One region of the Weizmannia sp. WK01 genome, then DNA from elsewhere that is predicted to be linked to it. Evidence: riboswitches for the same ligand, from Rfam matches in the RefSeq annotation. Region 1 holds a riboswitch; the other holds the start of a gene.

Region 1 (15,534 bases):
GATTCCGCGATGTACGTCATGGCACCTGAATATTCACCGCCAGTGGAAAAGCCCTGGACCAGTCTAGCGACAAGCAGCAGAAACGGGGCTAGATTTCCAATCTTTGCATAACCCGGGATCAAACCCATGCTTAAAGTCGCCAGTGACATTAACACTAAAGTAACGGCCAATATCCGTTTCCGCCCGAACTTATCGCCCAGCATGCCAAAAAACATCCCGCCAATTGGACGGACGAGAAACGCTACAGCAAAAGTAGCAAACGAATAGACCAGTTGCAATGAGCCGGTTATCCCTGAAAAAAACACCTTTCCGATGATGACGGCCAAATAGGAATATATCCCGAAATCAAACCACTCCATCGCATTTCCAAGAGCCGTTGCGACCACTGCTTTTTTTGTCACATCTGTATCCACAATGGTAATATCATCTTTTTTCAATCTTCTGCCGGGTCTTTTTCTGGATCCATACCATTTTTTTGTATTTTCCGCCAACCTTTTCACCTGAATTCTTTTTTAAAAATCAGTTCTTACGGTTATTTTGAACCGGCCTCTCTCTTGCTATTCAAAATACCTGCACGCCTCCTTAATATGGCAATGCCAGGCATTATGACCGCAAAAACAGCGGAGAATGGGGGCACCTTACTGCTTGCGCCCCATACTTGAAAATGCCGATTTCCCCTGCCGTAAAAAGCCGGGCGGATTGGACGGAATTTTTACGGCAAAACCTGGAACTTTCACGGGATTTTCGGGTCTGTGCGCCGCCAAAACGGCAGCAAACCCGGGATGGATGGGATCCTTTTTTTGCGGAAGCCGTATGAAACGATGGAACCATCATATGCCGATGTGAGTGCCGCGGTAGCAGACGACCGATGGAAAGAGCCGGTGTAGTGGTCTCCGGTGTTTTCCTGTCTTTTTGCAGCAGCCTTTTGACAGTTTGGCACAGCCGCGCATCTATTGCGATGAAAGGGATAATAAAAATCCGGGCTGTTTTTGTATCGGGGGTATTCAGGGGGAATGCTATACCGTTTCCCCCTCCATCTGTTTTGTTTCAAAGTGATCAAGCAAGGTGCGCACTTCATCTGTTGAGTCTGTGCCCATCAATTGGTTTCGTAACTCGCTCGCTCCCCGGAAACCTTTGACATAGATCTTAAAAAAGCGGCGAAGCGGTGGAAACGGGCGCGGCTCCAATTCTGTTGAATATTTGTCAAAGAGATCCAGATGCAGTCTTAAAAGATCAAGCAATTCCTTGCTGCTGTGCTCTTTCGGCTCTTTTTCAAAAGCAAACGGATTTTTAAAAATGCCGCGCCCGATCATCACCCCATCAACACCGTACTGGCGTGCAAGCTTCAGGCCGGTTTGACGGTCAGGGACATCCCCATTAATGGTCAAAAGGGTATCCGGTGCCACCTCATCACGCAGTTTTTTGATCTCCGGAATGAGTTCCCAATGGGCGTCCACTTTGCTCATTTCCTTTCTTGTCCGCAAATGGATGGAAAGGTTCACGATGTCCTGTTTCAATATGTGCGTAAGCCAGTCCCACCATTCCTCCACATACGTATAACCAAGCCTCGTCTTTACACTCACAGGTAATCCGCCTGCTTTTGCGGCTTGGATAAGTTCAGCAGCAACATCCGGACGGCGGATCAGACCGCTTCCCTTCCCTTTTGTTGCCACATTCGGCACAGGGCAGCCCATATTGATATCAACACCGCTGAACCCGAGTTTTGCCATACCCATACTCATTTGCCGGAAATATTCGGGCTTGTCCCCCCATATATGGGCCACAATCGGCTGCTCATCCGCCGTAAACGCCAAGCGGCCGCGCACACTTTGGTTCCCCTCGGGGTGGCAATAACTTTCCGTGTTTGTAAACTCTGTAAAAAACACATCCGGCCTGCCCGCTTTACTTACAACATGGCGAAAGACAACATCTGTCACATCTTCCATTGGTGCCAGTATAAAAAATGGCCGTGGTAAATCACGCCAAAAATTTTCTTTCATGATAAAAATCATAACCTCCCCTATCTGGATACCAAGCCAACACAAAATAAATAAGCAAAAAATATTTCAGCCTCTTTTACACTTATAACATGGTTCGGTACTTTTGATCAAACTATACTATTTCTTAACCTTGTCACAGATTTAGCACTGGCAAAAAAAATAAAAATCGCACACGACGTTGAAGTGGGCCTACTGCATCCCCGCGATGCCAAAATGCTGCTGGCCAGGACGATTGTCCGCATGTACCACGGAGAAGCTGTGGCAATCCAGGCAGAAGAAAACTTCAAAAATGTTTTTCAACAAGGAGCATTGCCTGCCCATATCCCGGTCATGCTATGGGACGGAGATAAAACAATAAACATCATTGATCTACTCGTACAATTGAAGCTGCAGCCATCAAAAAGTGAAGCCAGAAAAATGACTCAAAACGGCGGCATCCGGATAAATGGAGAAAAAGTAAAGGATATCCACGATGCTGTTCATGTAACAGACGGACTCATCATACAAGTAGGAAAGCGGAAATTTATAAAATTGCAGGCCGGGGAAGTCTGACAGGCAGCTGGGAAAATGAAGTGCGGCAGGGGCAGATCCGTTTTCAATACTGACAACGTGGACAAAAATAAGTCTTATGTGAAGAAATTTCTTCTTTCCTAATAGGGGAGCTGCATCGCGGGCATGGCTCATTTTCTCTGCCGTGAACGTACATTTGATAGCGTCCCGTTTTGCCATCTCCCACGTGCAGCGGATGTTCCATATAACCTCCCTGCTCAATCCCTTTATGAAGGATAAACCGGATCGACTCATACAAACGGGCGAGTTGCTGATTGTCAAGATGACCTGCTTTTTGATCCGGCCGCAACTGCGCGTGCCATAGCATTTCATCGGAATACCGGTTTCCAATCCCGGCCAGCACTTCTTGATTAGTTAATACTGTTTTAAGAATGCCTCTTCTTTGCTGCATCCGTTGTTGAAAAGCAGCTAATGTAAAATGGGGATCAAGCGGTTCGGGGCCGATTTTTTCAAACGCCGCCTGAACCGCTTCCGGTGTTAATAGGTGCAGGTATCCTAAACGCAAACCAATGAAAAACAAGTGCCGGTCTCCAAAAGAAAGTTGGATTTGTATTGTCCGGTCCGGTTTGTCTTCCTCTTTGCCAAAAAACATCCACCCGCCGAGCATTAGATGCAGAAGCAGGCACGAACCGTTTTCGAGCTGGAAAATTAAATACTTTGCGCGCCTTGAAATCGATTGGATCTTCTGATTAGTCACTGCCTTCATAAACTTGCCGGCAGGTATATTTATCGATTTTTCCCGCTGAATCATGGCATTTGTAATGGTCCGGCCGCCAATCAATGACGCCAGCCATGTTTTATAGGTCTCCATTTCCGGCAATTCAGGCATCACGTTTCCCCCATTCATGCGAACTGTATTAAACAGTTTCCCCGAATGGCGGGGATTCATGAATCATGTTTGGCTGTCCTGCCACTTGGCAATGTGCGGGGATTCAATGAACCGGGGATTCCGGCAGTAAAATTTGTCGCATAGCAAAAATAAAGAGCGGCGTTTAACGAGAAACAGCACGGGGACAAACCGGAATTTTCCTGTTTATCCTCGTGCTGCAGCATGACTTCTCTTATAAGCTGAAATTTGCTATATATGAACTGAAGTTTTTACATCCAGCGTGTGCACCATTTGCATGAGGGTTATTTTTTATAGCAGGCAACAGAGCCGAGATATTTTGTTCAGTTTATATTTTTATAAACTAAACTTCTGGAGAGACTCATTTATTTTATGGGCTAATTGATGCTGGTGGTCTACCATTTCTGCCGTTTCTTTCATTGCCAGTGACACTTCGGAAATATTAAATGACATTTCCTCCGTACCCGCAGCGGATTGCTGGCTTGTGGAAGATACATGTTGTATCGCCTTGTTGACTTCCTCAATTGCGTTTGCCATGTCATTCGAAGCCTGGGCGATTTCAAGCGACATACGGTCTAAAAATTCCGCATCGTGTTCATACTGTTCCCCTATACGGACCATTTTTTCATAATCGGGATTCACTTTAGTGTCTACATAGTCCAGAATTTCTTTTGAATGATGAATAAGGTTTGAAAAGGCTTGCTGGACCTGGCTGGTGACAACCCGGATATTTTCAACCGATTGGGTGGATTGTTCAGCCAGCTTTCTGATTTCTTGAGCGACTACTGAAAAACCTTTTCCTGCTTCCCCTGCCCTTGCCGCTTCGATCGATGCATTTAAGGCAAGGAGATTGGTCTGATTCGCAATGTCTCCAATCGTATCAGCCAGCATTTTGATTTCCTCCACAATTTCCGCTTGTTGAATGGATTTCAAAATATTCTCCGCTTTTTCCGTATAAATTTGATTGGAAGAGCCTGCAGATGCTGTTGCTTCCTCTCTTACTTTTGTCCCGCGTTTCTTAATTTCCTGCGCGATATTTTTTCCTTCATTTGCTTTTTCTGCTAATTTCTTCGTTGAACTTTCAATTTGTTCAGCAGATGCGCCAATTTGCTGCGTACTTGCACTTAGTTCCATTGCGCCTTGCTCCATCTCATTTATCGTTTCTTTCACATCTTCCATCACATAAAACAATTCCGTCATGGTTGCCGATAATTCATCTGAATTGGCATCTACACGATCTATTCCTTTTTTTAAATCTCCAACCAGATTTCGCATATTGCTTGTTGCATTATTTAAGAAGTTAGAGATCGTGCCAAATTCATCTGCACCTAAAATTTCCAGCGATTCAGCCAGGTTTCCCGACTCCAGGCTGGAAGCGTATTGCTTCATTTTTAATAACTTCCCGGTTAACCGGAAAGATGACCATAAACCTACACCAAGATAAAGGATTGCGGCAACAGACACAAACCAAATGGTTAAGTATTGGGGGATGATGAACATGCTGCCAACCAACAAAATGCCAATGAGAATATAAGGCAGGATAACGGTTTTGATTTGGCCCATTGTAATGGCTTTGGACAATTTTTTAATTCCCATGGTACGGCTCCCTTCATTTGAAACAGATTCAATACATTTAATGTTTATACAACATGGCACAAGCAGAAGTTCCCGCACCAACCGACCAAAATATGGCATAGCTGCCCCTCGTTATCCGGCCGGTGCTTACAGCTCGTTCAAAAGCCATAAACGGGCTAGCGGCTCCTGTATAGCCATATTCCGTGCCCACAATTGGGAACTTGCTTATGTCTTCTTTGAAGATTTCCTGGATTTTGTATATATTTTTCCGTGACAATTGGGAAAAGCAAAAAGCCTGAATATCCTTCGCGGTTAAATGATTCCGGCTGAGCAATTTTTCAACAAGCGCGGCAGTAGACAGAAAAGCATTGTCATTGTTTACATTCTCCCATTTTATTTTTCTATTCTTTTGTTCGGCTTTTCCCTCAACCAGTTGGGATACGCCACAAGCCGGAAAAGTAATTTTATCAATTGATTCTGTGTTCACTTGATAGGCTGAGTCGATAAACCCTGTTTTAACATGATGGCTTTTTTCCAGCAATACTGCAGCGGCCCCGTCTCCGAAACTGGCATATGTAACCGCATCCCCCTCGTTTGCAAAGCGGTGCATTTGCTCGGAGCCCACGACAAGCGCACGCTTGATATGCGGATTTGCGAGCATATTGCGGCTTACTTGATCCACTGCTACCACCATTCCGACACATGCCGCATTCATATCATAAACAACAGCTTCTTCTTTTCCGCCCAAAGATTGATGAATGGCAACCGCATTCGGTGGCCAAAAGTATTCAGGTGTCCCTGATACAAATACAATCATATCGAGATCCCGGCCGGCCAACCCGCTTTTTTCCAGCACTTTCTTTGATGCTTCCACCGCCATTGTTAAAGTGGTTTCAGTTTTATAATCTGCTATGTATCTGTTTTCTCTGCCAAGCGCTTGCAAAAGTCTTGTAATATCTTTTCCTTGCTGGCGAAAATGGGCCAGGTAATAATCGTTATGGCGCACCTTTTCAGGATGATAGACAGAGACTTCTCTTATTGTCACACTCGAATCCATTTTTACTTAACTCCTTCAAGCTGTTTTTAACGTGAAAGTTCCAATCCCGCTTGTAAACTATTGATAAATTCACCCGTAAAATTCACTTTTTTCGCGATTCTCTTCAGCTGTAAACGCGGCGTCACCCTTTTCGGTGTAATCATCAGGATTTTTTTAAATCCTAAACTCATATACAACGCATAGCTCTTTTCAAGCACCGGCAAAATTTCGGGCTTAAATGTCCTTAAATCGGATGAATCCACAATTAACGAATAATTTTTCACATTAATTTTTGAAACTTCTTTTTTTAAATCGTCTACAAACGTAGATGCCTTTTCTGTTGCGGCAAATCCGCCTAATGTAATGATAAAAGCTTTATGCTTGTTATCTGTTTGAAACTGTGCCATCCTTGCTTCCTCCTGCTTGTTAAATGAAGTTCTTCACATTTGATATCCGCACAACGAAAAAAGGACTAATCCCCTACCGATTAGTCCTTTTGATGTAAAATCGGTAACTGGCTGACATGGTCATCTGACTTTAGTCCCTTTAGCTTTGCGTCTCCACCTTTCGATGAATTTGCCTTTTTCAATTTTTATTGGAATTTTGCCGGAAAGCATGGAAATCCTGCCAAGTATTTCCACAGCCTTTATCATTATATAAATATATTATTATGTATGTCAATAGAATCATTTTTTCGGACTGCATTAAGCATAATTGCCGCATTTTTTTTGAAAAAATGAATGAACCGGCTTTCATAGTTTTAAAATTGTGGATAACTTCAAATGAGATTCATATGACATGGTCGTTTTCCAAGCAGCCAAAGTCCCGGAAGGTCTCATCCTTTCCCAAAACTGCAGAAAGAGGCAGCCTGCTAAAATTTGTAGTTTCAACGCATATTTGATTTTTGAGATAGAGGTGATATCATTCACCTTAAAGGTGCCCTCCTTTCTGGTTGGCTTTTTTGCTGTTCGGGGCCCACCTTTTCATTTTAAGCTTCTGTTTTACTTTCATCATTCAGGTCTATAACAATAATGAAACGGTATCGCCTTTTTCATTTGGTGATATTATCTGCCAACACTATACCAAGCAAGACATTAATCAAAACAGCATGAATCAAATTGGCGCTTTTGACCTTGAACTCGAACAGGGAACAAATCGATACATTTGCGAATCAGGGTTATTCTAAAATAACCATTGAGTTAGATATTTTGGTCGGGATCATAAGCAGACAAAAAGAAGCGTAATGGGAAAAGTTTTTACAAGGAGGGAGTAACCTTGAGGCAAACTTCTTTATTTGAGAACGACAATGACCAAAACCGTCCCTTGGCCACGCGAGTACGTCCTAAAAATTTAGACGAATTCGTTGGACAAAAGCACCTGATAGGTAAAGGAAAAGTGCTTAGAGAAATGATTGAACATGACCGTCTTTCTTCCATGATCTTCTGGGGTCCCCCCGGCGTAGGCAAGACAACATTGGCGAAAATTATTGCAAATCAAACGCAATCGGAATTTATTAATTTTAGTGCTGTTACCAGTGGGATTAAAGATATTCGAAACGTTATGAAAGAAGCTGAAGAACGCCGGCAATTAGGCGAAAAGACAATTTTGTTTCTCGATGAGATCCACCGATTCAATAAGGCACAGCAAGATGCCTTTTTACCGTATGTGGAGAATGGTAGCATTATCCTTATCGGCGCAACCACTGAAAATCCGTCATTTGAAGTCAATTCGGCCTTGTTATCGAGGACTAAGGTTTTTGTCCTACATAAATTAACGAGTAGTGAAATCGTGGAATTATTAAAACAGGCCATTGTAAATCCCCATGGGTATGGCCTTCAAAAGATTGAAATTGAAGATCAAACTTTATTGGCCATTGCAGAATTTTCCGATGGGGACGCCCGTACTGCGTTGAACACGCTGGAAATGGCTGTTTTAAATGGGCATAAGCAGGAGGATACCATCATCATCAGGAAAGAAGACCTTTCCCAAATGATCAACAGAAAATCATTATTGTACGACAAAAATGGTGAGGAGCATTATAATATTATTTCTGCCTTGCATAAGTCGATGCGAAATAGCGACGTGAATGCGGCGGTCTATTGGTTATCACGGATGTTGGAAGCCGGAGAAGATCCGCTGTTTATTGCGCGAAGATTGGTCAGATTTGCAAGTGAAGATATCGGTTTAGCCGACAATCGGGCTTTAGAAATTGCGGTATCTGTTTTTCAAGCATGTCAATTTATTGGTATGCCTGAATGTAATGTACACTTAACCCAAGCTGTCATTTACCTTTCACTGGCACCAAAATCTAATTCAGCATATTTAGCTTATATGAGCGCAAAGAAAGATGCACTGAACTCAATGAATGAACCTGTTCCCCTCCATTTACGCAATGCCCCTACCAAATTGATGAAAGATTTAAATTACGGAAAAGGATATAAATACGCGCATGATACAGAAGAAAAATTAACAACGATGCAGACGATGCCGGATTCGTTAGCAGGGCACGCGTATTATCATCCGACAAATCAAGGTTCAGAGGCCAGATTCAAACAAAGACTTGAGGAAATCTCAGAATGGCATAAAAGGAACCGTAAATCGTAGTGTGAACGAAGATGTTCGATCGTAAAAAAACCATTGTGAGGCAATCTTTATGATTCAGCTGTTGAATGTTTTTGCCATCCAAAAATAGCCGAAAGTTGACGGTGTTGCCTGTCACTTTTCGGAAATTATCGCGTTTCGACATACTCCGGAAAGGGGTAGATACCCTTCATTTGGATCTTCTGATTAGATTACTGGTATACAATTTACTCGAAATCTTTATTGGCAAAATGAAAAGCATCCACTCATTTGGATGCTTACTTTTTTAAAATATTCAAATTGCTTATATATCTATCATTTTATCCAAAGTGAAAGGAAACCCATATCCTTTCGTGGTGTTTTGTTGGATATTCAAGCAACATTTTCACTTAAATGATGTTCAGCAACCATAATGAGTAAGAAGACCTTCATATCGTTTCCCGTTACGATTGATAGGATTGCTTGATTATCCGAATTTCAAATTAACCCTCCCCCTTAATATAGGTGGGGGATTTTCGCGAGTACCACTACGTTTAGAAAGTGTGTAGCAGCTTCTATTGTCTTCTTTACAGAGCATCCCGTCATTACCTTTTCTGCCTGTCCCAGTATTTTTTTCGGGCCCACACAACTAATAACCCAGCAGCCACGACAAGCAAAGAAACATCCACTATTTTTTCCATCATACTATTGGCCCCCTATACTACCCCTTCCAGCCTAATTCCCAGTTTACCTTTTTTATTGTGATTCACTCTGTTCAAGATAAGATACTGGTGGAAGGCTTTCCAATTGATTGTCAGCTTCAGAATTTGAATGATTCATTCTATTTCTGAGACTTTTCTTATTCTTATTACAATTGTAATGCATCCGTTATTCAAATGCGAGTTTTGTATGCTAAATAAATATAAATTTCTAAAAAAAGAAAAAGGCTTATTTTGACCGAATGCTCTTGAAACGAGAAATTTGAATTTGGGGAAAAGGAGGATCATGATGGCTATTTTCTTCCAAGGACTGGCTTACTTTTCTTCAGACTCCACCAAAGATCCAGTACCATTGAACCATATTTTCTTAAATCCTTCATCCCCCAAAAAATTTCACCCCAATGAAAAAAGCATTTTTTACACTGTATCGTGAATACTTCTTTACATGGCCGGTGTATCTACCTTAAATTGTTCAGCGACATATTTCGCATACGTTTCATGCGTACGTACCAATTCATCATGTGTACCTGATCCTGTGACTTGACCTTTTTCAATAAAGTAAATCTTATCGCTGTCCACAATGGTTGCCAAGCGGTGGGCGATGACTAAAGTCGTACGACCTTTCATCAAGTTTGTTAAGGCTTCTTGGACTTTCATCTCTGACTCACTATCAAGACTGGCAGTGGCTTCATCCAGCATTAAAATCTTGGGGTTGCGCAAGAAGGCCCGGGCAATGGCAATACGCTGACGCTGGCCGCCGGAGATTTTCACGCCGCGTTCCCCCACTTCTGTTTCAAGCTTGTCAGGCATTTCTTCAACAAATTTGCGTGCAAAGGCTAAATCTAAAACGTTCCAAAGTTGTTCATCCGTAAATGTACCATCTAATCCGTAAGTCAAATTGTCACGGATTGTACCGGCCATAATCGCAGAATCCTGTGAAACGTATCCGATTTGGCTGCGGTAATTTGTTAAATTGATCTCTTCAATCTTCACATCTCCAAATTTGATTGATCCGCTTGTAGGTGCATAGAAACGTTCAAGCAAACTAAAGATTGTCGATTTGCCACCGCCGGAAGGACCTGCAAAAGCAATGATTTCATTTGGATTTGCCGTAAAGGATACATCTTTCAGAATGGGTTCATCCGGCGCATCTTCGTAGGCAAAATCCACATGTTCCACTGATAAGGTTTTACCAGCCAAATCCAATTCAATGCCTTTCGTAAAATCTTCCGGCTTTTCAGCAAGCAATTCTTGTACACGGCGCGTTGAACCGGCAGCCTTTGCCATTTCTGAAAATAGGGTTGCAATGACCGGCATGGCCCCAATCAAGTTAAACAAATACATCAAGAAGCTCATTAATATGCCGATTTGCATTTCACCAATTGCAATCCGGTGCATCCCATAAGCAAGAAGCCCAAACACCATACTCATAAATACCATCATCATGATGGGTTGCATCGTTGCATCAAAGACCGCTTCTTTTTTTCCAACTTTAAACAATTTATTTATTTCTTTATTGGCACGAACTTGTGCTTGCTTTTCTGCATTTGAAGTTTTTACCAATCGGATTTCACTTAATGTTTCACTCGCAATCCCATTAAATTGAGCCATTGCCTCTTGACGGATATGTCCTATTTTCGTTCCAAATGCCATGATTGGTATCATGAGGATCACGACGACCGGTACAGCTACAATCATGGCTGCAGTCATGTGCCAGTCCATCTTGAACATCATGTATACTGTCCCAATAACTGTAATGATGCTCGCTAATGTTTGCGGGAATGTTACAGCCAGCAATTGTTTGACTTGCGCTGTATCATTTACCAGACGGCTTGAAATTTCACCAGCCTTGACAGTGTCAAAATAGCTCACTTTCAAAGTGGTTAACTTTTGCCACAAGCTTTTTCGTAAGTTTTGGATTACATTTTCTCCAAAAATCCCCAGAACCGTTCCGCCAATTGCAGAAACAATAGCTGAGATAACAAATAGTGCTACGACTTTCCCTAATAACCCATAGTCAATTCCTTTTGAAAAATGATTGACAAGGGATGACGCTAATTTTGGCACATAAATTTGTATACCGGATGAAACAACCAGCAATAAGACACCCATTGCCAGCAACAGATATTTCGGTTGCGTCGTTTTGATGAGTTTTATAAATTGTCCAATTGAAAATTTGGTTTGATCTTTACGGACTGAACCATTGAATCCTCTTTCCATTATCTTTTACGTCCTTTCTTCCAGCCATCGAACCCGCCGCCCATAAATCCGCGGCCGCCAAACCCACCAAACCCGCTGCGTTCCAACATTTGTTCTCGTGCACGACCGAAACGGGCACTCATTTTTCCAAAAAGTTCCCAGCGTTTATCATTGCTGAAGACTTCGAGGAGCTTATCCTGAAATGCTTCACTTGAAATATTGGAAACCATGCGTTCAAGATATTGATCCAACATTGCAAGCTCATCCTCTGCAAACCCTTGGAAGAGGACATCTTTTAGCGTCGTTGAAATGGAACTGCGCTCTTTTAAGCTTTCACGTCCTTTATCCGTAATTTTTACAATCGTTACACGGGAATCTTGCCCGGATTTTTCACGCCGGGCAGTGCCGGCTTCTTCAAGTTTCTTGATAATTTGCGTCACACTTGACGGCTTAATATCAAGCATTTCAGAAATGCGGCCCGCTGTCACGTTTTCTTCCGCTGCCAACAACTTCAACGTTTCAAAAGCATTATCTGTTTTTTCTTCTACTTCATTTACAAAAATGAGAAATGGCTGATGCGTAATTTCCAATAATTTGTCCAGAATTTCATCTTTTTTCATTTTAGAACCTCCAAGGATATTTACTTAGTTTTCATTCCTATTAACAAAGTAAATAATATACTGGTTTATTTTGTTTGTCAACAGAAAAACTAAGTAAAAATGAGAGAAAGAAAAGGAGCATCAGGAAAAAGCAGGGATGATACCGTTTGGACAAAAAAAGCCCCTGAAATCGGAATGTTTATGATTCCGAAAACAGGGCCTTTTTGCTAATAATTAAATATCTTTTTATTTCCATTGTAATCCATCTCACCAGCTACTAGAGGCAAGTGATCATCCATATGAAATTTCATACTTTTCTTCGCACGCCTAGATATGGCTGCTCAATTACCTTTATTTCTTCATTATTCGTATGAAAAATGTATAACTCCCGGTTTTGATTTTCCGCATGTAGTTTTTTATACACTTTCCATGCTGCATTGCCGTTTTCAAAGTCATCAATGACTGACATTTCCTCGATGATTCTTTCTTTTCCTCTTGTTTCGGATTTTAATGCTTCCACTAAGACACAACGTTCTGGAAAATGTTCACGAACTTCAGACCATTTCATACATATGCGCCTCCGGTTTCATAAATGATTTTTATCAAATTAACCCAGAAAAGGAATCCGTATTGGCTTTTAACATCTATCACATCTGTTATGGCCTTAAGTGAACAGTCCTATTTCTCCACCCTTGACATCGAGACCACACACTCTACGTGCACCGTTTGCGGAAACATATCTACAGGCTGCATGTAGGCTACGTTATAAGCCTTGCTCAATATGTGTAAGTCCTTCGCCAAAGTGGAAGGGTTGCATGACACGTAGACAAATTTCTTTGGCTTTACCTTCAAAATCGTCCGTAAAAGGGATTCGTCACAGCCCGAGCGCGGCGGGTCGACGATGACAACGTCCGGGCGCCAGCCTTCGTTCAGCCATTTTGGCAGGAGGACTTCTGCTTTACCGGCAAAGTAATGGGCGTTCGGGATGTTGTGGGCGGCGGCGTTTTTCTTAGCATCTTCAATCGCTTCCGGAATCACATCCATACCGCGGATTTCGGATGCGCCATCCGCGAGCCACAAGCCAATGGTGCCGACACCGCAGTAGGCATCCGCAATTTTCTCCTTGCCGGTCAACGCAGCGGCTTTTTTCACCTCATTGTAAAGCTTCACCGTCTGGATCGGGTTCAACTGGAAAAAGGCGCGGGCGGAGAGTTCATATGTGAATTCTTGGAGCCGTTCTTCAATGATTTCTTTTCCGGATAAATGAATTGTTTCGTCGCCGAAAATAACCGACGTTTTTTTGGCATTCACATTTTGCGCAACCGATACGACTTCCGGCAGGCGCTTTTTAATCTCGGAAAGGATGACATCTTTGCGCGGCAGTTCCCGCTTGGCCGTAATCAGCACAACCTGAGCCTGGCCGGTCTCGATGCCGACCCTTGTGACAATGGTTCGCACGATGCCTTTCCCGGTTTTTTCATTGTACACCGGGACATGGAAATCATTTAAAATTTGTGTCACCACTTGTGTCACTTTGTTTGTCAGCGGATGCTGGACAATGCATTCCGGGACGTTGATCAGCCGGTGAGAATCAAGGCTGTAAAGGCCGGAAATGATTTTCCCATGGTCTTCACCGAGCTGGAACTGGCTTTTGTTCCGGTACAGCCATGGGTTAACCATACCGATCGTCGGGCGGATATCGAGTTCGTCCACTTTTAACTTTGTATGGCGTTCGAGCGCCTGGATGACAATGTCGCGTTTTTCGATGAGCTGCTGCTTGTACGCAAGGTGCTGGAGCTGGCAACCGCCGCACTGCTCGTAGACGGGGCACGGGGCTTTTACCCGGTGGGGCGAGCGTTTGCGCACCTTTTTGACAATGCCTTCCACATATTTCGGGTGTATCCGTTTGGCTTCCACGACCACCTCTTCGCCCGGCAGCGCACCCGGCACGAAAACGACGGTCCGTTTAAAATAGCCGACCCCTTCCCCGTTGATGCCGAGCCGTTTGATCGTCAAAGGGAATTGCTGTTTTGGTTTAATGGTGACTTGTTTTTGCATAAAATCCGTCCTTCTATTCAATGCTGCGCCATAAGTACAGGGAGGCATAGCTCAAATACGGCTCCCAGTCTTTTGCGTAAGCGTCCATTTCTTTATAAGTCGGTTTTTTCTCAAGCTGGAAAAGTTTTTTCAATGCCTTTTGAATGCCGATGTCAGCTTTTGGAAAGTGATTCAGGCGGCCGAGTCCGAACATGAGAAAATTTTGCACGGTCCACGGGCCGATGCCGCGGATTTTCACGAGCGTTTTTAAAATTTCTTCATCCGGTTTCTTTTCAAGTGCCACCAGATCTAATTCGCCTGATGCCACCAATTTGGAAAGCCCGATCACATACTCCGCTTTCCGCTCGCTAAACTGCAGGGCGCGTAAATCTGTAACTTGCAATGCAGCCGTTTTTTCCGGAGACGGATAAAACCAGACACCGTCTTTTTGGAAACCAAAGTTATAGACGAAACGCTCTGTCAACGTGTGAGCAAATTTCATATTGAGCTGCTGGTGGATGATGCATTTGACCAGGCAGGCATATGGCGAAAAGTCTAGCACAAACGGCGTGCCGCGGTGTTCTTTAAAAAGCGGTTCAAGGGCAGTGCCGGTAAAATGCTGTGAGATCCCGGCGATATCGGTATCCCATTGAAATAAATGGAAAATCCGTTTTTCCACCATCTGGGCTGTGTCCGCGTTTTCCCCCTGAATCCGGAATTCTGGTTTTTCGGTTGTGCCGGTTGCGGTAATGACTGCTACCTCCGGCTGTTTGTCGTATATCGGGATTTTCACTGTCCGGCTAAGCGGATCCACCGCCTGCAACGGGTCGAGGCTTAATCTTTCGAGCGCACGGTCAAAATTGTACGGGCCATTGATTTTAATGATTTTCTCCCACATGGCGTCCTCTCAATTCGTTTTTAAGTATTATAGCACAAGCGCTCGCCCTTTTCATTGCCGATTCAACGCGGCATGAAAACATCACAGGATAAAAAGACCCGGCCGGTTATCTGTCTAATTAGGTTTTCAATGGGACAAATGCAGGAGGGATGCGCGGGCATTTGTACAGTTAGACCTTCCAACAATGAGACAAACGTGGGCGAGCAGCACGGTCATTTGTCTAATTAGCTTTTTCAATTAGATAAAAGCAGGCAAGCGGCACGCCCATTTGTCTAATTAGCGTTTCCAATTAGACAATTGCAGATGAGCGGCGTGGTCATTTGTACAGTTAGAGCTGCCAATTAGACAAAAGTGGGAAATCGGCACGGTCATTTGTCTAATTAGCTTTTTCAATTAGACAAAAGCAAAAGATCCGCGTGCGCATTTGTCGAATTAGACGCCCATGCGGCAGTGAACGCGGCACCATAGGAACTTTGCTTATGCAGCAAACCCTCA
Region 2 (15,534 bases), 1.2 Mb from region 1:
AACTCCGCCTTCATGCCGATCCGCATGCGAAACTCGGAAACTATGGCAGATGCGGGGAGCTGTCGGTTACGAAATATGGGAATATTTCGATCATCCCGGCTGCGGCGGAGCAGCGGAAAAGAGCATGATTTCCATATTTTGGTTTGTTTTATTTCGTGCCTGCCGGGAATAGGAGCAGTGCAAGGCCAATACATCTTAAAAGAAGGGACTGGTAAAGTTTTTGATGAAAGACTTGACAGCAACTTCATCTTCCGTATTTGGCACTGCATTTGTCCAGCGGGCAAGTGGGACAACCGTCCGGAACCGATATACTTTCGGTGAAGGTTCGTGTCCGCCTACTATTTGAAGCCCCGGACTTATCTGAGGCCAGGTTTGGATAAGTCCGTACTGGACGTCATCTGAATATCAGATTTGGATGAGGCAAAAGGCGCAATCCGATCGGGTTGCGCTTTTTGTCCGTGTGCTCGAATATCCCTCCTGGTATACTTTGGAAATTCTGGCATTGCTGCCTGCAGCACAATCGCTTTATTCCCCGCTCGGTTCATGTTAGCATGAAGATAGGAATACACGTGATAGAAGGAAAGCGATACGTTGAGGTGAAGAAGATGAGTGGAATCGTTGGGTACATTGGCAGACATTCGGCACAGCCGGTTCTGCTCGATTGCCTGAAAAAACTGGATTACCGGGGCTATGATTCAGCAGGCATTGCCGTCTCCGATATGAAAACCATCGGCGTCCGCAAAGAAAAAGGGCGCGTCGAAGATCTGGAAGCTTCCCTCCAGCTCGAACCGATTCCCGCCGGATGCCTTGGGATCGGCCACACAAGGTGGGCATCACACGGAATGCCGACCGTTGAAAATTCCCATCCGTTATGTGATGAAGAAGCACGTTTCTACGTTGTTCATAACGGAATTATTGAAAACTACCAGCAATTAAAAAAATTCCTTATCGCACAGGGGCATCGTTTACAAACGGACACCGACACAGAAGTCATTCCATATCTTCTCGCGCATTATGATACCGGCAATTTTGAAGAAACCGTGCGGATCGTCATTCCGCAATTAAAAGGTGCGTTTGCGCTTGCGATCATGGCAAAAGATCACCCGAACCAGATTATCGCCATTTCTTATGATAATCCGCTCATTATCGGCTTTGGCAGCGGGGAAGCGTATCTCTCCTCGGATATCCCGGCGCTGCTTTCGTATACAAAAGAAATTTATCCAATTAAAAACGGCGAAATGGCCATTTTGACTCAGACCAATGTGGAAATTAAGACACTTTCCGGGGAAAAAATTTTGCCGAAAAAAACATCCGTGCGCTGGAACCAAGACGAACTCAACCTGCAGGATTACGGTCACTACATGTTAAAAGAAATCATGGAGCAGCCGGAAGCAATCAAGCGCACGTTAAAAGACCGGCTGACAGAAAGCGGTGTCGTCATTCCGGAAGTGGACGATTTTTTCGCAAAGCGCAAGCTTACAGATCCGGAAAGGATCATCATTGTCGCAAGCGGCACCTCCCATCACGCCGGCATGATCGGCAAAAAGATTCTCGAAACCATGCTTGATATACCGGTTGAAGCCGCGATTGCATCTGAATTCAGATGTGAGCACGGGCGGTTGGACGAAAAAACGCTCGTCATTGCCATCAGCCAATCAGGAGAAACGGCTGATACCATTTCCGCCTTGAAAGAAGCGAAAAAGTCAGGAGCGGCGGTGATCGCGATCAGCAATTACCGGAAGAGCACGCTGGCGCGGAAATCGGATTGCGTGATTTATACGCATGCAGGCCCGGAACTGGCGGTTGCTGCAACAAAAGCCTATACAACCCAGATTACGGCGCTCGTCCTGCTTTCGATTGTTCTGGCAAAAAAACTGCACGGTTCCGGCGAAGGCCAAATCCCTGCCTTGCTCGATGCCCTTCATTCACTCGCTGATGACGTGGAAAAATGCCTGGTGATGACGCAGGATGCCATCGACCAGTTTGCACAGGTCACAAACGACCAGGAGCATCTATTCCTGATTGGCCGCGGGCTCGATTATGTCCTGGCGCTTGAAGGGGCGCTCAAACTCCAGGAAGTCGCCTATCTCCATGCGGATGCCTACGCGGCAGGAGAAATGAAACACGGCACAATGGCTTTGATCACGCCGGGTGTTCCGGTCATTGCCCTTGCCACCCAGGAACATTTGCGCGACAAGGCCATAAACAATATTAAAGAAGTAAAGGCACGTGATGCATATGTCGTCGGGATTACGACCACGGGAGATGACGAAGTGAGCGCCGTCGTAGACGAAGTGCTCTACATTCCGGAAGCACACCCCTTTCTCATGCCGGTCCTGGCCGCCATCCCGCTGCAGCTGCTTGCTTATTATGCCGGCATCGTACGTGGCTATGACGTTGACCGCCCGCGCAACCTGGCGAAGAGCTTAACCGTCGAGTAAAGGGAAATCGTGTTAAACTTTTTCAGGCCGTGCCTTTCACACAAAAACCGCCGGGGAAAAGGATTCTGGCGGTTTTTCTCTTTTAGGGCAGGCTCCTATTTGATTTTTTATCATATAATAAGCATTATAAATGATTCTATTTCTTTTTGTTTACAGCAATAACCCGCTAATCCATATTGATTCCCATTCTCAATTATTCAAAAAAATTTATATTAATTGAGAATAAACGCTATTCTTTTTCGTTTCTTCGTGCTACAATACAGGTGAAAATAAGTTTATTTAGGAAGAGGTGTGCGATGATGCCGGAATATGATTATCACCACCTTCCCCATGTCAAAGTCCAGTCCGCATCAAAAAAAGCATTATGGGCAACGCTCGTCCTAACCTTGTTTTTCATGTTTGTTGAAATTGCTGGTGGTCTGATTTCGCATTCGCTTGCTTTGCTTTCCGACTCGGCACATATGGCTTCTGATGTCATTGCGCTCCTCTTCAGTATGCTTGCTTTGTTCATGGCGACACGCCCGCCAAACCGCAAATATACATTCGGCTATTTGCGGTTTGAAATCATCGCATCGTTCCTGAACGGGCTAACGCTTGCGGGCATTTCAATCGGTATTTTCATTGAAGGGATCAATCGCCTCGTCCATCCGCAACCCATTGATTTTAAGTGGATGTTTATCATTGCAGTGACCGGGCTTGTTGTGAACATCATCCTCACCATTGTGCTGCACCGGAGCACAAAAGAAGAAGAAAACTTAAATGTTCAAAGCGCGTTATGGCATTTTATCGGTGACTTATTGAATTCAGCCGGCGTGATTGTTTCCGCCCTGCTCATTTATTTTACGGGAATGAATTTCTTTGATCCGCTCATCAGCATCGTGATCGGCGGCATCATTTTTTACGGCGGTGCCAAAATCATCCGCGCTTCCTATTTGATTTTGATGGATACGGTGCCGGAAGGGTTTGATTTAGAACAGATCCGCACAGATATGTATCAAATTGAGGGTGTTGAAGACGTCCATGACATGCATCTTTGGAACATTTCTTCCGACCATTGTTCTCTGACCGCCCATGTATTTGTCAGGCATTCATCCGAACCGATGCACGTCATTTTGGCTGTCAATCAGATGCTTGAACAAAAATACGGCATCCGCCATACGACCATCCAGACAGAGGACCCCACCATCCATGATCATACCGATTATCTCCGGCAGAAAGACCGGACCGTTTCACTGTAGCTGCTGCTCAGCAGTTACAGTTTTTTTGTTTTCCAGCCAGACAATCCATTTGTAAAATCCGACCACACTGAGCAAAAGGAACGGATTTACGAGTGCCGAAATGGTGAAATTCCACCATCCGTAATGAAAATAACCCCATGGTGCCGGCAACAGGGTGATCATCTCACACCCCAGCATCAGCACTTCCCAAACGGCAATATAAAAAACCTTTTTATCCATGCTTTTCCAAACGGGAACCAGTTGAGATATAAAATATTGACAGGCGGAAGTAAACAAACCAAACCCGGGAGATTCTCCCAGTCCACTCCCTTTGTAAAATACCAGTAGCCATGGTACTTGTAATCGATATATACATCAAAAACCAAGTGGGAAGCGATGGTGAACGTCCAAATCTGTACGATCTGCCCGGGAGAAAGCCGCTTTTTTACACAAAAAACAGCCAGATTAAATCCAATGAGGGAAACAACATACCCAATCATGTTTGAGCCTCGCAATCAGCGTTAACGTTTTTTCAATAGCTTATGTTACCCGCCAATTTCTATACAGTCGCCAAATGGGCAGTGAGGGAAGGTATAGATTTGGGCCTTTTTACTTGTACGCCAGGTCCAGTTTGCTTCCCCGGTGGCGATTGGCGGATCAAAGCAAGGGCTGTGCACACATCGTTCTGGTTGGAGACTTTTTCCGATTGCGCCCTCCAGCTAAAATCGCACTGGTGTACTAATGCGCTGCCTCGCGCACGATTTTTGCCGCTGTTTGCGCATCCACGCGCAAAAATGAACAAAGTGCCTCATCCGGCGCATCCTGGCCAAAAAGCAAATAGAACTCTTCTATCGCTTTACGGTGCGCATCTTTACTGGTATGGCCGCAAACCTGGCAGTGCCACATGCCATTATTAAAATCCATTTCGAAACGGCGGCACACTGGGCACCCGACCCCCGTATACCATTCGCTTTGGTCAACCGGCCACGGAAAGATCCCCGATTTTTCGTGGCATTCCAGCAAATGCTTGTGCCATTTTTTAAAATGCTTGCTGTCCAGGACCGGCTGGCTGTATGTGTCCTGCATCTTTATAACTTTATAAACAGCCTGGCTTGCCGGGCAGATCTTCAATTCGTCTGCTGAATTGACAACAGGCATTTTCAGCTCGGCCTCCTCATGGCAAAGGACAAGCAAATACTCCAGCGTCAATTCGGGCAAATGCCGCATACGGGCCCATGTACATAAGATTTCTCTTTGTTTTTGCAGGCGCGCAAACGGTTCCGGCCAGCCTTTTTCCTTCCCGCCTTTTTGCTGGATAAGCTGGGAAAAAGCCGGATCCGGAAAAATCACGCCGGATAAATGGGTGTAGCCTATAATCAAAACAAGATTCCGTGTGAGAATTAACCCGTCCAGGCATGTATTTGCAATGGGCAGTGCATGGTAAACATGGAATTGGTCGGACGGAAGAATCTCCAAAAAACGGTCTGCCCGCTTCTCCCTTTTATATTTCGCCCTCCACTTTTTTACATCCTCCGCAATCTGCCCATACAGCGGATGCCTTTTGGGCAGCCTCTCCAGCAACGCCTCTCCCGCCCGGATTTGTGCGGGATATTCCCGCTGTTTTACAATCACGTCCAACTTCCCCTTTTTCATGATTTTATTTATTTTATTCGCTGCGTGGGAGGAAATATGTTAAAATTAAGAATATTATAGTGGGAGGTGCTGTTTGTGCGTCTGTATCTTGATCTGTTTGAAAATGACCAGCCTGTTCGTTCCTGATGCGGGGGACGAACAGCCGCTTCAAAACCCCCGTCTGGCTGTTAGATAAAAAATAAAGACGGAGGTTGATGACTGTGAAAAACAAATGGGCAGGTGCACTTTGCCTCGCACTTGCATCCGGCATCTGGGGCGGGATGTATGTGGTCAGTAAATATGTCTTAAACTTCGTACCGCCGCTTACGCTTTTATGGCTGCGGTATATGATCGGTTTTGCCGCACTGTACGCGATATTGCATGCCGGCAGAAAGAAAAAGGAAAAGGTAAGCCTTACAAAAAAAGACTGGCTGCTGCTCGCCTGGATCGGGTTTATCGGCTATTTTGCATCCGTTGCCATGCAGTTTATCGGGACGCAAAAAGCGGACGCCCATACCGGCGCGATCATTACATCCGCTTCTCCGGTTTTTATCGTGATATTCGCGCGCTTCATTTTAAAAGAAAAATTGACCGCGCGCAAAATACTGGCGCTGATTACCGCATCCGCGGGCGTTGTCATCGTGATCGGCTGGGACATTCACGTGCAAACCTACTTTTGGGGCAGCCTGATTCTGGCTGGAGCGATGATTACATGGGCACTTCTGTCCGTTTATGTAAAAGTGGCTTCCTGGAAAATGGATTCGTTAACCATTACAACATATGCCATTTTGTTCGGGCTGCTGTTTACAACGCCTTTTGCCGCCCGCGAAGCCATGATGGCCTGGCCTGTATCATCGGGCGGTTTTTGGGGGATGGCAGGTATTTTGTATCTCGGCGTCATCTCTACAGCCGGCGCTTTCTTTCTGTGGAACAAAGGGCTTGAAATGGTAGAAGCCGGCAGCGGGTCACTGTTTATGTTTTTGCAGCCTGTCACTGGCTCTTTTCTCGGTTGGCTTTTGCTCCATGAAAGCCTGAACGGCCGCTTCTTTCTCGGCGGCGCCCTGATTCTGGCCGCGATTGCCATTTCGTTGCTCCCGGAAAGGATGCGCCTCGTACGTCGGATGGAAGCGTCAAAAAATATATCGGATTAAAATAGCATCAAGGCAAGGCCTGTCGCACCGGTCTTGCTTTTTTGTTTCTTTTTTTGCGAATTTGCAGGAATTTTTGCCGCTTTTATCGAAAAGGGAATAAAAAGGTTCCGGGAGGCAGAACAATGGATCGGTACAGTTGCTTGGCATATCTTTTGTTTCAAACGGATGATAACACGGTAAAAGAAGCGGCAATCCGCCTCGTACAGGGCAGCCTTACGCTCAAAGAGGCAAAAAACGACAGCACGCTCAAGCCGTATCTGGAAGACTGTGAAAAACGGCTGAACATACAGCCGCCGGATGCCGAGCAGGTTTATGCATTTATGGAAAATTATATATACGCCGTATAAAAAGCATCTGGCAGGGCAAACCGGGGAACTTCTAAATGGCAGTCCCCGCTTAGGCTCCGCAAGCGGAAGTGTGCCGCCGCAAACGTATGCCCTGCCTCGCGTAGTGATTTTGCAAATTTTGAGGTTCGTCCGCGGTTATAGGCACTCTCCATGCCAAATCGCATACCCCAGTTTATGAGCAGCAAGTCTGTTAATTAAATGGACTACCGCTGTCATACGTTTTTTTGATCGCAAACCCGCCAGCTAAAATGTTCGCCACATGCAATGAAGAAAATCCGCTCTCCCCCTGCCTTACAACACCGTAATCCGGTTTCTGCCCTGACCCTTCGACTTGTATAGCCCTTCGTCCACCCGCCTTACAATGGTTTCTGCTGTATCCCCCGGTGTATATGCAGTCACACCGAAACTTGCGGACAGCTTTCCCGCATGCCCAAATGAATGGCGGCTAATGCTTGCTTTCAAATATTCCGCCAGTTCCTCTGCCTGGGGCAATTCATCCTTTGTAATGATGATGAATTCTTCACCGCCCCAGCGTCCGATGTAATCATTCGCTGAAATCACCCGGGAGGAAAGACGGACAAATTCCTTCAGCACCTCATCTCCTGTCTGGTGCCCGAACTGGTCATTCACCTGTTTAAAATAGTCGATATCGAAAAAAATCACGGAAAATGATGTGCCGGTTTTGTCCGCGTGTTTAACCGCAGCATCCAGCCATGCCTGCACCTGGCGCCGGTTGGCAATCCCGGTCAACATGTCCGAATAAGCCTTTTTCTTTTCCTCTTCCAATTCTCTAAATACTTTTAAGAGATAATGAGAAATGCAAAAGATGGCGATATAGACGAGATTGGCAAGGTAAAAGATCAGCATGGATATTTTATAGTCAAAGGAAAAATGGCGGAACCGCGGCATTCCGATCAGAAGCGTAGTCACGAACAAAGCGAGCGAATAAATGATCCCGTTCCGCTTTTTCAACGTGATAAAAATATAGAGAAATAGAAGTGGGCTCCAAATGATCGAAATTCCGATGGCTCCCTCTTTTCCCGGAACCATGTATTGAAAAACACAGTCCATCACGATGGCAAGATAATAAACCGTGAGGATCACGAGATTCACATAGTCAAACAAGCGGAAATAACGCTTGAAAACCATGCAGATGAGAAACAGAGCGTTCCAGGCAATCAGGATCCGCGTCGTGGCGAGATAAAATAAAGCTGTACGGGTGCCTGTGTGAGGGACCAAATTGTAAATCGCAAGGGCAGCGATCAAAAGCGGGCTGATCCAAAGATAAAGGATTCTTTTAAAATCTTCCAATGTCTCGATTTTCCTGCCCATTTCCGCCCCGCCTTTCTGATCAATCTCCGGGGAACTTGCAAACGAAAACAAAGGCCAAACTTCGGCTTTTCACTGCGCATTAGCAACTGGCTGGCATGGTTAGAAAACCGGTAGCCCCTGTAGTTTTGCGTCTCCATTTTTCAATGGATTTGCCCCTTTGATATAGGTCTTTTATCCTATTATACTGTATTTCTGTCCAAAAGAAACCATCAGTCAAAGGATAAGAAAGGGCAATTCGGTTAAAATTTGCCGTCTGCAGCTGCTGAAATCGTTTATGGCGATTCCTCCAACGCCCCCCGCCTCATCGCTGAAGCAAGGGGCATGGATGTGAAATGTTTTCCTCTGTTTTACGCCGAAATGTAACGCGTTGTCCTGTGCTTTTCGGCGGCCTTGCGTTTTGCCGGATCTGTTTCAGACATGTTCATTAGGGCTTGCTGAGTAAGCAAAATTTCTAAATTGGAAAGGAGGCTGACAACTTTATTCAAAATTTAAATGCAAGCGTTTTATAAAAAATCGAGGGAAAAGCTTGCACTCGAAAGCTGATTCAACGTATTAGAGAAGACAGAATCACGCATTGTCGTAGATAGATTCTTCTGAGCTTGCTGATCAATTGGGACAAACGCAGAATCGGATTCGTTCAGCAAGCCCTAATTTACAAACCGCTCTGTTTTCCCGAGCTTTTCCCAGTATTCATTGCGCAGGCGGACTTTCTGGATTTTGCCAGATGCCGTTTTCGGCAACTCATCCACAAATGTCACACCCGTCACGGCTTTGAAATGGGCAAGCCTTTCCCTTGAAAAACGGATGATGTCTTCTTCTGTTGCGGCCGCATCTGCTTTCCGGACGACAAACGCATGCGGGGTCTCCCCCCATTTTTCATGTGGAACAGCAATCACCGCTGCTTCAAGGACAGCCGGATGCTCATACAGCACTCCTTCCACTTCTATAGAGGATATATTCTCTCCGCCACTGATAATAATGTCTTTTTTACGGTCGACGATATCGATATAGCCGTATTCATCAACGGTCGCCATATCCCCTGTATAGAGCCGCCCGTTCCGGATCGTTTTCATCGTTTCTTCCGGGTTTTTCCAGTATCCGAGCATAACACCATGGCCTCTTACCGTGACCTCGCCGATTTCTTTCCCGTCATGGGCCACTTCTTCGTCATTTTCCCGTAAAACCCGGACATCGCTTCCGATCATCGGAAACCCGGCTTTCGCCCGCAACCGCAATTGTGTATCACGGTCCAGCCCGCCAAGCTGCGAACGAATGACAGATACAAGGGTGAGCGGTGTTGACTCCGTCATGCCGTACACCTGGATGAATTCCCAGCCGAGTTCTTTTTCCACGCGTTCCACAAATGCGGGCGGCGGTGCAGCTCCGGCGATGACAACACGCACGTCCTGTTCAATAGCGGGATGGTGTTCCGCGTTGTACTGCAACAGGCTGTTCAGCACAGTTGGCGCCATATGCACCACCGTCACATTATGCCTGATGATTTCCGTGAAAATGGCTTCCGCCGACGGTTTGCGGAGGCAGACATGGGTCGCCCCGTTTGCTGTATAGTAAAACGGCGAGCCCCATCCGTTTACATGGAACATCGGGAGCACATGCAAATAGACATCGCGGTCCGTAACGCGCAAATGGTGCATCGCGCTTAATGCATGCAAATAATTATTGCGGTGGGTAAGCATCACGCCCTTAGGATTTCCGGTCGTCCCGCTCGTATAAAGCAGGCTGCACACATCGTTTTCATCGAGGCCGGCACGCGGGAACGGATCCGGCGGAAATCTGTCCAGCCAGCGGTCATAATCAATTTCAGCACAGTTATCCTCTTTATAGTGGATAATAATTTGCTCCACCGTTTCAAGCTCATCCTTTACCGGCTCGATCAAATGGTACATCTCCTGGTCCACAAACAATACTTTCGATCCGCTGTGATTTAAAATAAACCGGTAGTCTTCCGGGGTCAGCCGGATATTCAGCGGCACCATCACCGCCCCCAGCTGGAAAATCCCGTAAAAGCCTTCCAGCATTTCCACTGTATTCGGCGCGAGATAGGCCACCCGATCCCCTTTTTCAATGCCAAGATTTTTTAACCCGTACGACAGCCGGTTCACCCTTCCGTTCAGCTCCCGGTATGTAAACGCCCGGTCCCCGCAATACACCGCTGTTTTCCCGCCGTACAAAAGCACCGCGCGATCCAGAAATTCCGTCAACACCAATGGCACGTTCATGGACTCCCCTCCCATTTTCATTTTCTCCCTGTTTCCCCTTGCTGTTTAAAAACCAGCACTGTTGTATAACAATATTATAAAATTTTTTGAACGCGTTTTCAATCATCATATTTATTTGTTTTTTTATAACATCGGATGATCTTATTTTCACATCTTTTACCTTGGTTTCCGCTTACATTTTTAATATAATGAGAGTGTAGAAAGAAAAAAATTTTAGGAGGCAGTACATGTTATGAAAATTCCTGTAAAATCCGTTACATCGCCGAAAAAGTTTATCGTAGGGAACGGCCTGCTTGCCAATTTATATGCGTACATAAAAGATTTGGGCGACAATGCCTATGTGATTTGTGACGAATTCATCCTCGGCCGCGCAAAAGAAGAAGCCGGAAAATCTGTCCGGGAAGGCGGCGGGAAAGCAACTTTCGAACAGTTCAATTATCAAACCACCCAGGAAGAAGTAGACCGTAACCGCCGGCTTGCACGTGAAGCAGGCGCCAATGTCATTGTCGGCATCGGCGGCGGAAAAACGCTTGATACCGCAAAAGCAACCGCTTATTATGAAAAACTTCCGGTTGTCATTTTTCCGACGATTGCCTCCACTGACGCACCGTGCACGGCCCTTGCCGTTCTTTACAAAGAAGACGGCGCTTTTGACCGTTACTTGTTCCTGCCGAGCAATCCGGATGTCGTGCTCGCAGACACGGAAATTTTAGCTGCAGCACCGGTCCGCTTTTTCGCCGCCGGGATCGGGGACGCGCTTGCCACTTATTTTGAAGCGCGCGCCTGCTACGCGGCAAACGGCGACAACCTTGTTTTAATGAAGCCATCCCTCACCGGCCTGGCCATTGCCCGCACTTGCTACGAAACGATTCTCGAAAACGGCGTAAAAGCAGTGGAAGCCGTGAAAAACAAAGTGCCAACCCGGGCGGTGCAGGATACCATTGAAGCGACCATCTATTTGAGCGGTGTCGGTGCGGAATCCGGCGGTCTTGCCGCAGCACACGCCATCCATAACGGCATGACAGCTGTCCCTGCCCTCCATCGTGCACAGCACGGCGAAAAAGTGACATTTGGCCTGCTCGCACAGCTCGTCCTTGAAAATGCACCGAAAGAAGAGCTTGAAACTGTCATCCGCTTTATCAAAGCAGTCGGCCTGCCGCTAACACTGAAGGACCTCGGCGTGGAAGAATTTGTAGAAGCCGAATGGCGAAAAGTGGCGGAAGATGCTTGTGCCGATGATGACACAATGGGCAACGAACCATTCCCGGTTACGCCTGAAGATGTGTACAATGCCATTGTTGCCGCCAACGCCATTGCCGAAAAGTACCATGATTAAATCAAAGCAGCATATGTGAATCCACCACAAAAACGGCGGGAAAACACGATCGTGTGTCCCGCCGTTTTTGTCTATATCATATGAACTTAAGTTAGGACTTGCCGAACGAATCCGATTCTGCGTTTGTACCCAATTTGTCAGTAAGCTCTAGAAAAATTCATCTTTGAAAATGCGATTCTGTCTTCTCTATATATTGAATCCGCTATCAAGTGCAAGCTTAAATTTTTGCCAAAGCTGTCAGCATCCTTGCCAAATCTAGGAATTTTGCTTATTCAGCAAGCCTTATGTTAAGGAAGGGTGGAAAATTGACGTTGTTCCTTTACATAGAGGCTGTCTACGTTAAGGAAGCGCGGAAAATTGGCGGCCTTCCTTCACATAGAGGGCGTCTACGTTAAGAAAGCACAAAAAAAAGATGGCCTTCCTTAACATAGGGCCCGTCTACGGATTAAGTCCGTATAATTGTGTAAAAAGAAGGAGTCATTTTATCAACTCTTGGCAACACTGTTTTCAACGACGATAAACTAATGAAAAGAGGAGATAAAATGACTCACTTACAGTTTAACTTAAATTTGGATGTTTTAAAAGAAGCCATCATGACTTCCGATCTTGACGCGGTAATTAAATCAGCGGTTGTCCTCGTGTTAAACGAGTTTATGGAAAAGGAAAGGGATGACTATTTAAAAACGAGCCCTTATGAACGCGCTGTTGAACGCCGGGATTACCGGAACGGTTACTATGAACGCGAGCTGTTGATGAGCATCGGCAATGTTACATTAAAAGTTCCCCGGACACGTAATGGCGAATTCTCAACTACCTTATTTGAAAAGTATGCCAGATGTGACCAAGCTTTCGTCCTTTCTATGTTGGAGATGGTCATCAATGGCGTCTCTACCCGTAAGGTCACAAATGTCGTAGAACAGCTTTGCGGTAAGAATGTATCCAAGTCGTTTGTCTCTTCCCTTACGCAAAAACTGGATCCCATTGTGAATGCTTGGGCCGAGAGACCGTTGAATACAACCTACTACCCTTATGTGTTTGTGGACGCCATGTATATAAAAGTACGGGAGCACCATAAGGTCATATCAAAGGCTGTTTATATTGCGACTGCCATTACAGAGAAGAATACACGTGAAATACTGGGTTTAAGCGTTGACCATGCAGAAAGTTTGGAGAGTTGGAGTTCATTTTTTAAACAACTTAAATCACGTGGACTCCAATCACCAAAACTCGTTATTTCCGATGCTCACATGGGCCTTCAGAAAGCAATACAACGGGAATTCATTGGCACTGCTTGGCAAAGGTGCAATGTTCATTTTAAACGCAATATCATTGAAAAACTGCCCAAAAAAGATACTGCAGAAATCCGGGTGATGATTAAGCGCGTGTTTGAGGCCGTTACGATTGAGGACATACGCAAGTTTAAAGATGAATTAATAAACAAATTTGGTACAGAAGCAAGATTTGAAAAAGCCCTGGCCATTTTAGATGAAGGTTTTGAAGATACTATCCAATACATGAACTTTCCTGAGAATATTCGTATGCACATACGGAGTACTAATTCCCTCGAGCGGCTTAACCAAGAGGTTCGTAGAAGGGAAAGGGTCATTCGCATTTTTCCTAATACCCAATCTGCTTTTCGTTTGGTTGGTGCCGTTTTAATGCAGTATCAAGATACAGAATACTCGAAGAGGAAGTCACTTATGGGAAAGAATAGTTAGCAGCATTTTCAGCTTAACTTCCATCATGGATGATTTCATCTCCGGGAAGGGATGTCAAATTGAAAGGCATTTGACATCCCTTCCCGGAGATGAAGAAAAAAATCCATGGAAGTTAAGCCGAAAAAATGAAGGGGTGGTTGAAAACATTTGCCCATAAATTTACACAATAACCTGGACTTGACTCGTCTACGTTAAGGAAGCATGAAAAATTGACGGCCTTTCTTCACATAGAGCCCGTCTACGTTAAGAAAGCACGAAAAAAAGATGGCCTTCCTTAACATAGAGCCCGTCTACGTTAAGAAAGCACGAAAAAACGAAGACCTTCCTTTACATAGGGCGCGTCTACGTTAAGATAGCACGAAAAAAAGATGACCTTTCTTCACATAGAGTCCGTCTATGTGAAGGAAGCACGGAAAATTGAAGGTCTTTCTTCACATAGAGGGCGTCTACGTTAAGGAAGTACGAAAAATTGACGGCCTTTCTTCACATAGAGCCCGTCTACGTTAAGAAAGCAAGCAAAAACGAAGACCTTCCTTTACATAGGGCGCGTCTACGTTAAGATAGCATGAAAAAAAGATGACCTTCCTTCACATAGGGCCCGTCTATGTTAAGGAAGCGCGGAAAAATGAAGGTCTTTCTTCACATAGAGGGCGTCTACGTTAAGAAAGCATGAAAAATTGACGGCCTTCCTTCACATAGGGCGCGTCTACGTTAAGAAAGCATGAAAAATTGACGGCCTTTCTTAACATAGAGCCCGTCTATGTTAAGAAAGCAAGGAAAATTGAAGGTCTTTCTTCACATAGAGGGTGTCTACGTTAAGAAAGCACGGAAAACCGAAGACCTTCCTTGACATAGAGCCCGTCTACGTTAAGAAAGCACGAAAAATCGAAGACCTTCCTTCACTTAGGGCGCGTCTACGTTAAGAAAGCATGAAAAATTGACGGCCTTTCTTAACATAGAGCCCGTCTACGTTAAGGAAGCACGAAAAAAAGATGACCTTTCTTCACATAGAGCCCGTCTATGTTAAGGAAGCACGGAAAATTGAAGGTCTTTCTTCACATAGAGGGCGTCTACGTTAAGGAAGTACGAAAAATTGACGGCCTTTCTTAACATAGAGCCCGTCTACGTTAAGAAAGCACGAAAAAAAGATGGCCTTCCTTCACATAAGGCGCGTCTACATTAAGAAAGCAAGCAAAAACGAAGGCCTCGCATTAAATTTATGCCAAAGCTGTCAGCATCCTTGCCAAATCTAGGAATTTTGCTTATTCAGGAAGCCCTAATTATATATCAAGCATTTTCCGGCGCGTACCCGGGGCCTCTTTCCATCTCAAAGGCAAGTCTGAAGCGACACGTAGATTATTGCGGATCCGATAAGACACCAGTCCCAGCTACTTGCTGGTAATCTTCCACCGTTTTCCAGCCCTTGCAGACGTCCACCCATTTTTCGGCCTTCCCGTATGTATACAATTCTTCGCAGGTCAATTCAATTGCCGAGTTGCCGCTCCCGCATGCCGGAAATACGGTCGTGAACCGTTTGAGTGAGACGTCCATATAGACCGGCAAATCTTTTTTCAAACCGAACGGGCAGACGCCGCCGACAGCATGGCCGGTATGCTCAAGCGTTTCTTCCGGTGACAGCATCCGCGCTTTCCCGCCGAATGTTTGCCGGAATTTTTTATTGTCGATTTTCGCATCTCCCGCGGTGACAACAAGAAGGGCTTCTTCCTCACCGGTACCCCTGAACGCAAGCGTTTTTGCAATCCGTTCCGGTTCCGTGTTCAGCGCCTCAGCTGCAAGTTCAACCGTCGCGCTTGATGACGACAGGACGAGAACATCTTCTTCCCGATCCCACTGCTTAAAATAGGCTTTGACATCTTCCAATGACATATGGCGACACTCCTTTTTGTGAAAATTTTTAACCCCATTGTAACGGAAGCCATTCCGGGTTGCAAACAGGCTTGCCAAGTTTTTCGCCGGGCACACCGGCTGACTTCCCAAAGCTGCAGCTTCATTCGTTTTTCAACGGGCAGTCCCTTGTATGCGGCTGTGAAAGAAAGATAAGGTTTCCTGCTGCTTTTCAGGCTTGCGGTATGCTTCTCCAAGCAGCTTCTCCAGCCATT

What was found. A riboswitch is a leader RNA that binds a small molecule or an ion and turns the genes downstream of it on or off. The one in region 1 is predicted to bind cyclic di-GMP.
Region 2: it holds a riboswitch for cyclic di-GMP, as region 1 does, so the genes downstream of both, OF158_RS02045 (GGDEF domain-containing protein) here and OF158_RS14090 (hypothetical protein) in region 1, are expected to answer to the same signal.

Annotation. Positions count from the first base shown of each region.
Region 1 covers NZ_CP109616.1:2,932,733-2,948,266, forward strand. Annotated here, with positions in the region: gene proP (glycine betaine/L-proline transporter ProP) at 1-491, opposite strand, end outside; gene OF158_RS14065 (tRNA dihydrouridine synthase) at 1,017-2,012, opposite strand; gene OF158_RS14070 (S4 domain-containing protein) at 2,241-2,552, shown strand; gene mutM (bifunctional DNA-formamidopyrimidine glycosylase/DNA-(apurinic or apyrimidinic site) lyase) at 2,596-3,399, opposite strand; gene OF158_RS14080 (methyl-accepting chemotaxis protein) at 3,754-5,013, opposite strand; gene OF158_RS14085 (3-oxoacyl-[acyl-carrier-protein] synthase III C-terminal domain-containing protein) at 5,051-6,049, opposite strand; gene OF158_RS14090 (hypothetical protein) at 6,076-6,435, opposite strand; cyclic di-GMP riboswitch class I at 6,535-6,619, opposite strand; gene OF158_RS14095 (replication-associated recombination protein A) at 7,304-8,632, shown strand; gene OF158_RS14100 (ABC transporter ATP-binding protein) at 9,748-11,526, opposite strand; gene OF158_RS14105 (MarR family winged helix-turn-helix transcriptional regulator) at 11,526-12,125, opposite strand; gene OF158_RS14110 (hypothetical protein) at 12,412-12,672, opposite strand; gene rlmD (23S rRNA (uracil(1939)-C(5))-methyltransferase RlmD) at 12,783-14,162, opposite strand; gene OF158_RS14120 (DNA-3-methyladenine glycosylase family protein) at 14,176-15,039, opposite strand.
Region 2 covers NZ_CP109616.1:397,930-413,463, reverse strand. Annotated here, with positions in the region: gene OF158_RS02080 (hypothetical protein) at 1-128, shown strand, start outside; gene glmS (glutamine--fructose-6-phosphate transaminase (isomerizing)) at 606-2,441, shown strand; gene OF158_RS02070 (cation diffusion facilitator family transporter) at 2,738-3,679, shown strand; gene OF158_RS02065 (hypothetical protein) at 3,671-3,898, opposite strand; gene OF158_RS02060 (NERD domain-containing protein) at 4,397-5,290, opposite strand; gene OF158_RS02055 (DMT family transporter) at 5,506-6,441, shown strand; gene OF158_RS02050 (hypothetical protein) at 6,564-6,788, shown strand; gene OF158_RS02045 (GGDEF domain-containing protein) at 7,080-8,120, opposite strand; cyclic di-GMP riboswitch class I at 8,199-8,284, opposite strand; gene OF158_RS02040 (long-chain-fatty-acid--CoA ligase) at 8,768-10,360, opposite strand; gene OF158_RS02035 (glycerol dehydrogenase) at 10,593-11,696, shown strand; gene OF158_RS02030 (IS256 family transposase) at 12,239-13,414, shown strand; gene OF158_RS02025 (YbaK/EbsC family protein) at 14,771-15,301, opposite strand; gene OF158_RS02020 (NAD(P)-binding protein) at 15,434-15,534, opposite strand, start outside.